DNA from 2 places in the Novosphingobium sp. BL-S-34 genome. Region 1 is predicted to be linked to the other one. Evidence: riboswitches for the same ligand, from Rfam matches in the RefSeq annotation. Region 1 holds a riboswitch; the other holds the start of a gene.
What was found. A riboswitch is a leader RNA that binds a small molecule or an ion and turns the genes downstream of it on or off. The one in region 1 is predicted to bind cobalamin.

Region 1 (4,747 bases):
AGTCGCTTCCGCCACCTTTAAACGACGGGTGAACCGCTCAAAGGCGAGGGTGAGTTGTCTCAGTTGTTCGGCAGGAGGAGCGATCATGCACCCTTGAAGCATCTTTGGGGCTGGCGGGTAAGCCCCGGTGCGTCAGGCTTATCACATTAAGCGGCAGCTTCCCGAAAGTGCCTGGGTCCTCTGACGCGGCTCGCCTCAAACTTCAATCAGGTCATGGCCATAAGGGTGAACGCGGGGACCGATGGTCACAAAAGTGTGCGCTGTCGCACCAGGTAATCGGGACCGCGGTGGCGCAGGGTGCGCTGGGTATGGGGCTGGATCTTCGGACGATGGCTTTGACGGAGGGGGGGTGCCCAGAGCGGCCGCGCTCCGTGGCGATTGCGAGCGGTAGCTGCACTCTGTCGGCGAAGTCCGCGCCGGGAGTGCACGCCAGCGCGCGCGTTTCGCTGCAATGCCTTGGCCGCGCCGCCGGACCAGCATGGCCCCGCGGCGCGACGGTCGGGTTACTCCGGCTTGTGTTCCAGCGTGAAGCTGAGCGTCGCGGTGTGCTCGATATTACGATACCTGGCGGGATTGTCGCTGGGGCCGTCGTAGACGGCATGGATGACGTTGAGCCCCTGATTGCGAACGGCAAAGGTGACGGTGCCGTCGGAGCCGGTGACGGTTTCCTTGGCGTCCGGATCGTTGACGAAGTCGTTGATGAGGCGCGCGCCCGCCACCGGCCGGCCTTTATACAGCACCTTGTACGTCAGCTTCTGGCCCAGCATCGCCGGGATCGCGCCGGCGGGGACGATCTGCAGGGTCTGGCCGGGAAGCGCAGGGACGGTGCCGGCGAACGGGCCCTGAATCCGGACGGCATACTTGATGTTCTTGGTGGAGATGTCGGCGCCGGGCATCTCGTCCAGGCCCTTCTTCTCGTACTCGCCGCCCTTCATCCGCGACCATACGCCGTTCTGCAGGATCGCAGTCACGAACCTGGGCCTGGTTTCGGTTTCGACGAGCATCGCGAGCCCCGAGATCCGGTGCTGCGCCTTGATCGGCTTGACCTCGGCATCGTAGGCGGCAACCGTATCGATCAACGGCTCCCGCTTCACCATGTCGAGATCGTCGGCGCCTTCGCCATAGATCAGCACGATCTGCTTCGAGCGTTCGGTAATGTAGATGCCGTGCGCCTGGGCGGGCAGTGCGGGTGCGAGCAGCAGAGCGGTGAGGATCGCGGCTTTCATGGCAGTCTTCATCATGCACATCCTTGCTCGAGTTCGGCGGACGAGACGGGTCTTGCCGGCCATCACAGGCCGACCGTGATGCTGGCGATCGCGCTGAGCGGCGCGCCGGGATAAAGATTGCTGCCGAAGCCGCGCTCGGCGTATTCCTTGTCGAACAGGTTGTTGACGTTGACCTGCAGCTTCACGTTCTCCGCCAGCGGATAGTAGGCCAGCAGGTTCACCGTTGCGTAAGAGCGGATGTAAGGCGCGGTCGCCGCAGTGCCGGCGATGCGCCCACCGACGTAAGTGACGCCAGCACCCGCGCCGAGCCCCTTGAGGGCGCCTTCCTGCACTTCGTAGACATTGAGCAGGCTGGCCGAATGGCGCGGCGTGTTGGGCAGGCGCTGACCCAGCCGCAGGCGATTGTCCCTGGTCACTTCGGCATCGGCGAAGACATAGCCGCCCACGATCCGCCATGCTCTGGTCAGGTTGCCCGTGATCGAGAAGTCGATGCCCCGGCTGCGCACTTCGCCGGCGGCGATACTGTAATCCAGATTGTCCGGGTCAGTGGTCGCGACGTTCTGCTTGGTGGTGTGGAACAGCGCCGCCGTTGCGCTCAGCCTGCCGTCCAGCAGTTCCAGCTTCACACCGGCCTCGTAGCTGGTGCCGCGTTCCGGCGCGATGACATTGCCGTTCACGTCTGCTGCGGTGTTCGGCTTGTTGGAGCGGGCATAGCTGCCGTAGACCGAAACTTGCGGGGCCAGCACGAAGACCGTCCCAAGGCGCGGCGTAAATACCGTCTGCTCGAACGCAGAAGTGACCCCGTTGCGCAAGTTCAGGTTGTCGCTCTCGTATCGCTCCAGTCGTCCGCCGACCAGCAGCTTCAGCCAGGGTAGCAATGACACCTGGTCCTGGGCGTAGCCCGCGAATGTGCGCGTCTGGGTGCGGATGCTGGTGAAGGTACCGTTCAGCGGCGGGATTGCGGAGCCATAGACCGGCGCCAAGATGTCCAGCGTGAAGGGCGACAGCGTCGGGCTCGAATTGCGGATGACCTCGGTATAGTGGAAGGCCTCGAACTCGGCGCCCAGCAGCACTTCGTGCTCGACGCTGCCGGTGGCGAACTGGCCTGTCAGGTTCACCTGTGCATCCAGATCGCGCCACCGTAAGGTACGCTCGCTATAAGTGCGCACCAAGGTGCGGCCATCTGCGCGCAGACTGGAGGCCTGGATGCCGGGGCCGCCCAACTCGCCATTGTAATACTGGGCGCCCGCCCGCAGCTTCCAGTCGGGCGCCAGCTTGTATTCCGCGACGAGGCTGCCAAGGCCATTGCGCACGCGCCACCGGCCGACGGACGGCTCGCCGAAGAACCGCGAAGCGGGAATGGCGATGTCGAGCTGGTTGCTGAAAGCGGGATTGCCGCGGTCCAGCGGGGTCTTCACCTGCACGAACTCGCTGCTGAGAATGAAGGTCAGGCCCGGCGAGGCATCCCAGGCGAAGACCGGCGCGACCACGATGCGGTCGGACTGGACATGATCGCGGAAGCTGTCGCCACCTTCCACGGCCGCGCCGAGGCGGTAGCGCACGGTCTTTGCCCTATCGATGGGACCGGTGGCATCGACCGTTCCGCGCCAACCGCCGAAGCTGTCGATCCGGCCGCTGACGGTCTGGGCCATCCTGTCGGCAGGTACGCGCGAAACGATGTTGAACGTGCCGCCCGGATCTCCGCGACCATACAGCAGGGCGGCGGGGCCACGCAGCACCTCCACGCGCTCGACGGCGATGGAGTCCGGTGCCGGCGGATAGCCGCGGTTCATCGGAAAACCGTTGCGGAAGTATTCCGAGGTTGTGAAGCCACGCAAGTTGTAGTCGGTGAGACCAGTGCCCCCGAAGTTGTTGCCGCGCGTGATGCCGCCGGCATAGGCTAGCACGTCCTCGACACGGTTCGCTTGCAGATCGTCGACCACCTGCCGCGTCAGCACGGTCACGGACTGCGGCACTTCGAGTAAGGGCGTGTCCGTGCGCGTAGCGCTGCTGGAGCGGGTGACGTTGTAGGCGCCGGTCTTGCCCGTGACGACGATCGTATTGTCGGCGGGCTCGGTCTCGGCAGCACTCGCCATCGCCGGAACCGCCGATAGTGCGAGGCTTCCTGAAAGCAGCGCGGTCTTGGTACTCTGTCTCAATGCAATCCCCCGAGGCGTCGAGCAACACCGGGCAGGAGGCGTCCGCGCGAACGGTCGGCACGCGCGGTGGCCGGACACCCCAAAGGCGGCTGACGCACGACACCGATGCGGCCTCCGCCGCATTCTCGTCGCTCAGACGGAGAAAACTGACCGTGCCAAGACCATCCCCTGGGTCAGGCAAGAGCGACCGGTGCGACGGCAGGTCTCCTGGCTTGCGGGTCACAGCTTGATGCACGGCCTTCCCAGGCCTCGCAGGATTTAGCGTCCGGCCCAGTGGCTGGCGGCTCGGGCATTTCCCGTCCGCACATGTGCATCGCGCTCGCCGCTCACAGTTGCAGGGACAGCCTCGGATTCAAAGGCGCGGAGCCCTCTCACCGTGTTCCCTTTTAAGCCTTTTTCAAGGCACCGACGCGATCAGCCCGGGAGCTGAAGCTCTCAGGCCCGGTCGGCGATATCTGTGATGATCTCAATTCGCAATAGCATAAACGCTGCCTGGAATATCGGTATCTGCCGGCAGTGATGCTTTCGGGAATGATCGTCTGGGCGAACGACGGGTTTCCAACTCACTGCTCGCGATAGCGCAGCGCTTCAGCCATGGTCTCGCGTTGCATTATTGAATTTCACTCAGTGCTGCATGTTCATCTTTCAGGCTAATGCATGATGGCGCCCGCGCCTAGATGGTGGCCATGACGTTTTCGTTGCCATGCCCACCGGCCTTACGCCGCCTCGATGCGCAAATTGGCGCGCTGCCTGCCAGACGCATGGCGCCTGAAGCCAATAGCCTTCTCAAAGACAAAGCTCGCGGTCGAAGGGCCTCGCTTCCCAATGGAGACATCCCATGCCCAGACATGAGCCGTTCGGACATCAGGCCTGGCACCAGGCCTGGGCGTCTTCAGGAACCACCCGGCGTTCCATTCTGCAACTCTCTGCCGGCGCAGCTGCACTTGGCTTCCTTCCCTTCACCATCCCATTCGCGGAGGCACAAGACATCTCCAACGGCGCAGACAATCTCTACGTGAGTGACCGCGTCACGATCGAGAAAGTCACTTTCAGAAACCAATACGGCATGACCGTCGTAGGCAATCTCTTCATGGCCGACGATCTGGACCGAGGCCGCCGCCACGGCACGCTTGTCGTCGGCCATCCAATGGGCGCGGTGAAGGAGCAGAGCGCGAACTTCTATGCCACCAGGATGGCGGAGCAGGGCTTCGTCACCAATTGATCAGGCGCCCCAGCGAGCGGTGCCTCTGCCGTGCTGCCGAGCATCGACATGGCACGCAGCAGCAGATCCGCGCATTCAAGGTAAAAGCATGCATGTTTCGATAACCACGACCGCGGATGACGCGGGGCCCGGCGCTGCAC
Region 2 (4,747 bases), 760 kb from region 1:
GGTGCGGCTCGATCCGACGATGACCATGGTGCGCATGTCCGCCATCTCCGCCCGCGCCTCGGCCAGCGGCACGAAGGTCAGGACTTCCTCGGGCGTGGAGACGGCGCGGGCGAAAAGGATCGGGCGCTCTGGCCCGCAAGCCTCGCGCAGGATCTCAAGGACGCGCGCGAAACCTTCCGGCCGCGCCTTCGAGCGCGGGTTGTAGAAGGCCATGGCGAAGTCCGCCTCCGCCGCCAGCCGCAATCGGCGCTCAATGAGTGCCCAGGGCTTGAGATTATCGGAAAGGTTGATGGCGCAGAAGTCATGGCCCAGCGGCGCGCCCGCCCGCGCGCTCGCCGCCAGCATGGCGGTGATGCCCGGCAAGACCCGGATATCGAGTTCGCGCCAGTCGGCAGGGCCCTGCTCCCAGGCCTCGTACACGGCCGCCGCCATGGCGAAGACGCCCGGATCCCCGGAGGAGACCACCACCACGCGCTGCCCCTCGGCCGCGAGCGAAAGCGCATGGGCCGCGCGCTCCAATTCGACGCGGTTGTCGCTGGCATGGAAGCGCAGGCCCGCGCGCGGCGCCACCCGGGCGACATAAGGGCCGTAGCCGATCACGTCGGTGGCGGCATCCAGGGCCGCAGAGGCCTCGGGCGTGACGAGCGCCTCGTCGCCCGGCCCCAGCCCGGCGATGGCGAGCCAGCCGCTCATGGCCGGCGCCCCTGTCCGTGGATCAGCAGGATCGAGAAGTAGGGCGTCACGGCTTCCGCCTCGGCGAGCGGCGTCACCCGCTGCTCGGCCATCGCGGCATGCTCCACCAGCCAGGCCTCCCCCTCGCGCCCGGCAGCGATGACGGCGCGGCGCAGCTTGGCCAGGTTGCGGCCGATCTTCATGACCACGAGCGCGTCGGTATCGCGAATGCGCCGCGCCAGATCTGCCTCCGGTAGCGTGGCGGTGAGGACGGTGAGGACATCGTCGCCCCAGGTCATCGGCGCGCCGCATGCCGTCCAGGCGCCCGACATTCCGGTGATCCCCGGCACGACGGCGACCGGCACCGGTGCCGGCCCTGCATGGCCCCCTGCTTCGGCCAGGCGGGTATAGAGGTGCATGAACGAGCCGTAGAAGAAGGGGTCGCCCTCGCAGAGCACCACGACATCCTCGCCCTCGCGGACGAGCTTCGCCAGTTGCTCGGTCCAGCTTGCGTAGAAGCGGGAAAGGCAGGCGTTGTAGCGCGGGTCTCCCAGCGGAATCTCCGTGGTCACCGGATATTCCATCGCATGCTCGACGACATCGGCGCGGAGCATGCCCTCGACGATCCGCCGCGCCTGACCGGGCCGGCCGGCCTTGCGGAAATAGGCGACATGCCTGGCTCCGCGCACCAATCGGTCGGCGCGAACGCTCAGCAGGTCCTGCGCGCCGGGGCCCAGTCCGACGCCGTGTACGGTTCCCACGCTCATTCCGCGCTGCTCGCGATGGCGTTGACCGCGGCCACGGTGATCGCGCTGCCGCCCAGCCTTCCTTCGACGATGCAGCAGGGCACCGGGCAGGCATCCCAGAGGGCGGCCTTGGACTCGGCCGCCCCCACGAAGCCGACGGGACAGCCAATGATCGCTGCCGGGCGCGGGCAATCGGGGTCCTCCAGCATGTCGAGCAAGTGGAACAGCGCGGTGGGCGCATTGCCGATGGCCACCACGGCCCCGCCAAGGTGCGGCGGCCAGAGTTCGAGCGCCGCCGCCGAGCGGGTATTGGCCATCGCCTGCGCCATTTGCGGGACTTGCGGATCCTGGAGCGTGCAGATCACCGCATTGTCCGCGGGAAGCCGGGCGCGAGTGATCCCTTCGCCCACCATGCGCGCATCGCACAGGATCGGCGCACCCGCCTCCAGCGCCGCCATCGCCGCGCGGGCGAATCCGGGCGAGAAGCGGATGTGCCGCGCCAGCTCCACCAGCCCCGAGGCGTGGATCATGCGGACCGCGATGCGCTCCTCGTCAGCGGGAAAGGCGGCGAGGTCCGCCTCGGCGCGGATCGTCGCAAACGACTGGCGATAGATGGCCGCGCCATCCTTTTCGTAGATATGCGCCATTCATGAGGCTCCGAAATGAGCAAGGACATGGTCGGGAGAAAGGCCGCCCAGCGTCGGCGGGTCGCCCGCGCGGCCACGGAGGGCGAGGTCGAAGACGCCGTCGCGCCCGGTCAGGACCACGTCGCTCGGTCGTGCGCGCGCGCAGCCTTTCGCGCAGCCGGAAACGTGCAGGCGCCCGGACACATGCGGCGCCAACCGGCGCGCCAGTTCGCGCGTTTCGACCGTCGCCTGCGGGCATGTCGGCGCGCCCGGACAGGCATCGGCGCGCAGCAGCGGGTCGCCGGGATCGCGAATGAAGCCGTCCACCGGCTCTCGCACCTCGGATTCGGCCAGAAGCTGCCGCCAAGACGTAACGCGAAGCGCCGCAGCGCCGGTCGCTGCCATCAGCCGCACCATTGCCTCCCCCTCGATCCGCCCGAACGGCACCCCGTAGCCATGCGGCGCAGCGGCTCCGACGGCGGGACGGCCATCCCCCCGCGCCCATTGTGGAAGAGCGGCCGTGTGGCGCCAGGCCCGGCGGGCAGCGGCGCCGCCTGTCTCCACGAACCAGTGCGCGAGCGCGATCAGGCGGTCTGTGGCCTCTTCCGGCAGGATGGAAACCCCGCTCTCGCGCCCGTCGAGGCGGAGCAGCAGGCCGCCGGCTTCCGCGCGCTCGATGCGGAAATCCGCAGGGCTGTCCAGCAGCGTGGCGACGGGGCCGGCATCGACCGCGATGCCCATCTTTCCGGGCAATTCGGGCAACTCGCCCAGACGGCCCAGGAGTTCTTCCGCGATCCGCGCGGTATCGTCCCCGCGATCCCAGCCGGGTGCGACAAGGAGGTTGCGCCGCCCCTCCAGAGCAGCGTCGGAATCGACCAGGCCCCGGTCGACCAGGGCGCGCAGCAGATCCTGCCAGCCCTGCTCGCGGACACCGCGGATCTGGAGATTGGCGCGATTGGTGATGTCTATCGCACCGCTGCCGAAACGGCGCGCCAGATCAGCAAGCACCGCGATCTCGGCCGCGGTCAGGCGCGCCAGCCGGGGCTTCACGCGCACGATCAGCCCGTCTCCGGCCATCATCGGACGCCAGGCATCCGGGCACCATCCGCGCAAGGCGAAGCCTGTCATCGGGACGCGCGTTTCATCCTGCCCCACGGCATCATCCTCTCGCGCGCAGCGACGATGACCGGGGCTTGCCGACGGGCGTCGGTCCGCACGCAACGACGGGCGGGCGCGATGAACGCCCGTCCTGCGCGCCGATGCAGCCCCAGCCGCACGGCTTCGTCGCTCACGCGGAGTACCGAGCCTTGGCCTATCCCTGGGCCAGGGCAAGAGCGACCGATGCGCCGGCAGGTCTCCTGGCTTGCGGGTCAAAGCGCGATGCTCGGCCTTCCCGGTCCGTGGCGCCGGGCGCCCGCGATCCAGTGGCCGGCTCCCCGGGGGAAGCCACGGCATCTTGCTCACCGCTCACAGTTGCAGGGACAGCCGCGGATTCGAGGGACGAACCCTCTCACCGCGTTCCCTATTAAGCCTCGTTCGAGGCACCGGCGCGATCTTGCCCGCCGATCCTGACGGATCGGGCGGGCACCGGGGCGCTAACGCAGGAAATGCCGATCCGCAAGTCTCATGGAGCCACGTCCAAACAGGGACGCGCGCCGGGAACGTGGTTAGAGACCCCCGGTCAGCGGTAGCTCAGCTTCGGGAAGAAATCTCCGCGCCCCTCGGGCAGCAGGTCCAGCAAGCCCCAGACCGGGTCCAAAGCATCCAGCGAGCGATGGTGCTGGTCCGGCTCCTCCGGGGCGTAGAGCAGTTCGCCGCCCCAAAAATGCCGAACCTCGCCGCCGTCCTTACGGAAGACATTGATCATCGGCTCGTCCCAGTCCTTTCCGTCCTCGTACCCGCGCTCCTGGCGCATGGCGGGGGTTACGCCGGCCGTGTTGCCGAAATAGTCCCGTGTGTAGCTGCTGCCTTCGGCCGAGAGGAACCGGAGATGCGGCCAGCGGCGCTCACGCGCCCAGGCCACCAGACGGGCCAAAGGCGAACGGGCGACGACGTAGAACGCCGCAGCCTGCGGGACATGCCGTGCGGCCCCGTCCAGCCCGTCGAGCAGATGCGTGCAACCGGTGCAAGGCTCGTCGCGCTCGGGACCGAACATGTAGCTGTAGAGGATCAGGCTGGGCTTCCCCGCGAACAATTCCGACAGCCGCACCTGCTCCGGGCGCTGATGATCCCCGACGCGTTCGAAGACGTAGTCCTCCTTGATCGTCCCGCCGGGGGGCAGCGCCCGGCGCATCGCCGCAACCGTTTCCGTCTGGCGGCGCAGGTCCATTTCGGCATCGAGCAGTTCGTTGCGCGCGCGGCGGTATTCGGCGCTTTCGTTGGGAAAACTGAGATGTTCCATGATCGGGCTCCTCCCTCCGGTTGCTCCCCTGACGCTCGCAGCCTGAACGCCCGAACGAAGGCATGAGTTCACGCAAAGGAGCGGCAAATCGCCGCCCCCTTCCGGCAACGCGGCAAGCCCCTGACGCAAGGCGATATTCCGACCCCGTGCTGTCATGATCCGGGGCTAGTCGCGCAAGGGACACACCCTGCCGCCCCGCCAGGAGGCGGGATCATGGCCGCAGCGCCGCGCTTCTGCACGGGGTACGCTGCCCGCGATCCCTGCCTTAAGCCCGGAGATTACCGCGATGAACCACCACCCGG

Region 2: linked by a shared signal. The riboswitch ahead of AC1VV3_RS19930 (cobalamin biosynthesis protein CobG) and the one ahead of AC1VV3_RS16825 (TonB-dependent siderophore receptor) in region 1 are both predicted to bind cobalamin.

What each region holds. Positions count from the first base shown of each region.
Region 1 covers NZ_CM166473.1:626,759-631,505, forward strand. The annotation lists gene AC1VV3_RS16815 (MarR family winged helix-turn-helix transcriptional regulator) at 1-87, opposite strand, end outside; gene AC1VV3_RS16820 (DUF4198 domain-containing protein) at 504-1,238, opposite strand; gene AC1VV3_RS16825 (TonB-dependent siderophore receptor) at 1,289-3,322, opposite strand; cobalamin riboswitch at 3,566-3,810, opposite strand; gene AC1VV3_RS16830 (alpha/beta hydrolase) at 4,224-4,607, shown strand.
Region 2 covers NZ_CM166473.1:1,385,021-1,389,767, forward strand. The annotation lists gene cobJ (precorrin-3B C(17)-methyltransferase) at 1-693, opposite strand, end outside; gene cobI (precorrin-2 C(20)-methyltransferase) at 690-1,439, opposite strand; gene AC1VV3_RS19925 (precorrin-8X methylmutase) at 1,436-2,065, opposite strand; gene AC1VV3_RS19930 (cobalamin biosynthesis protein CobG) at 2,066-3,199, opposite strand; cobalamin riboswitch at 3,376-3,603, opposite strand; gene AC1VV3_RS19935 (DUF899 family protein) at 3,726-4,445, opposite strand; gene AC1VV3_RS19940 (glycerophosphodiester phosphodiesterase) at 4,732-4,747, shown strand, end outside.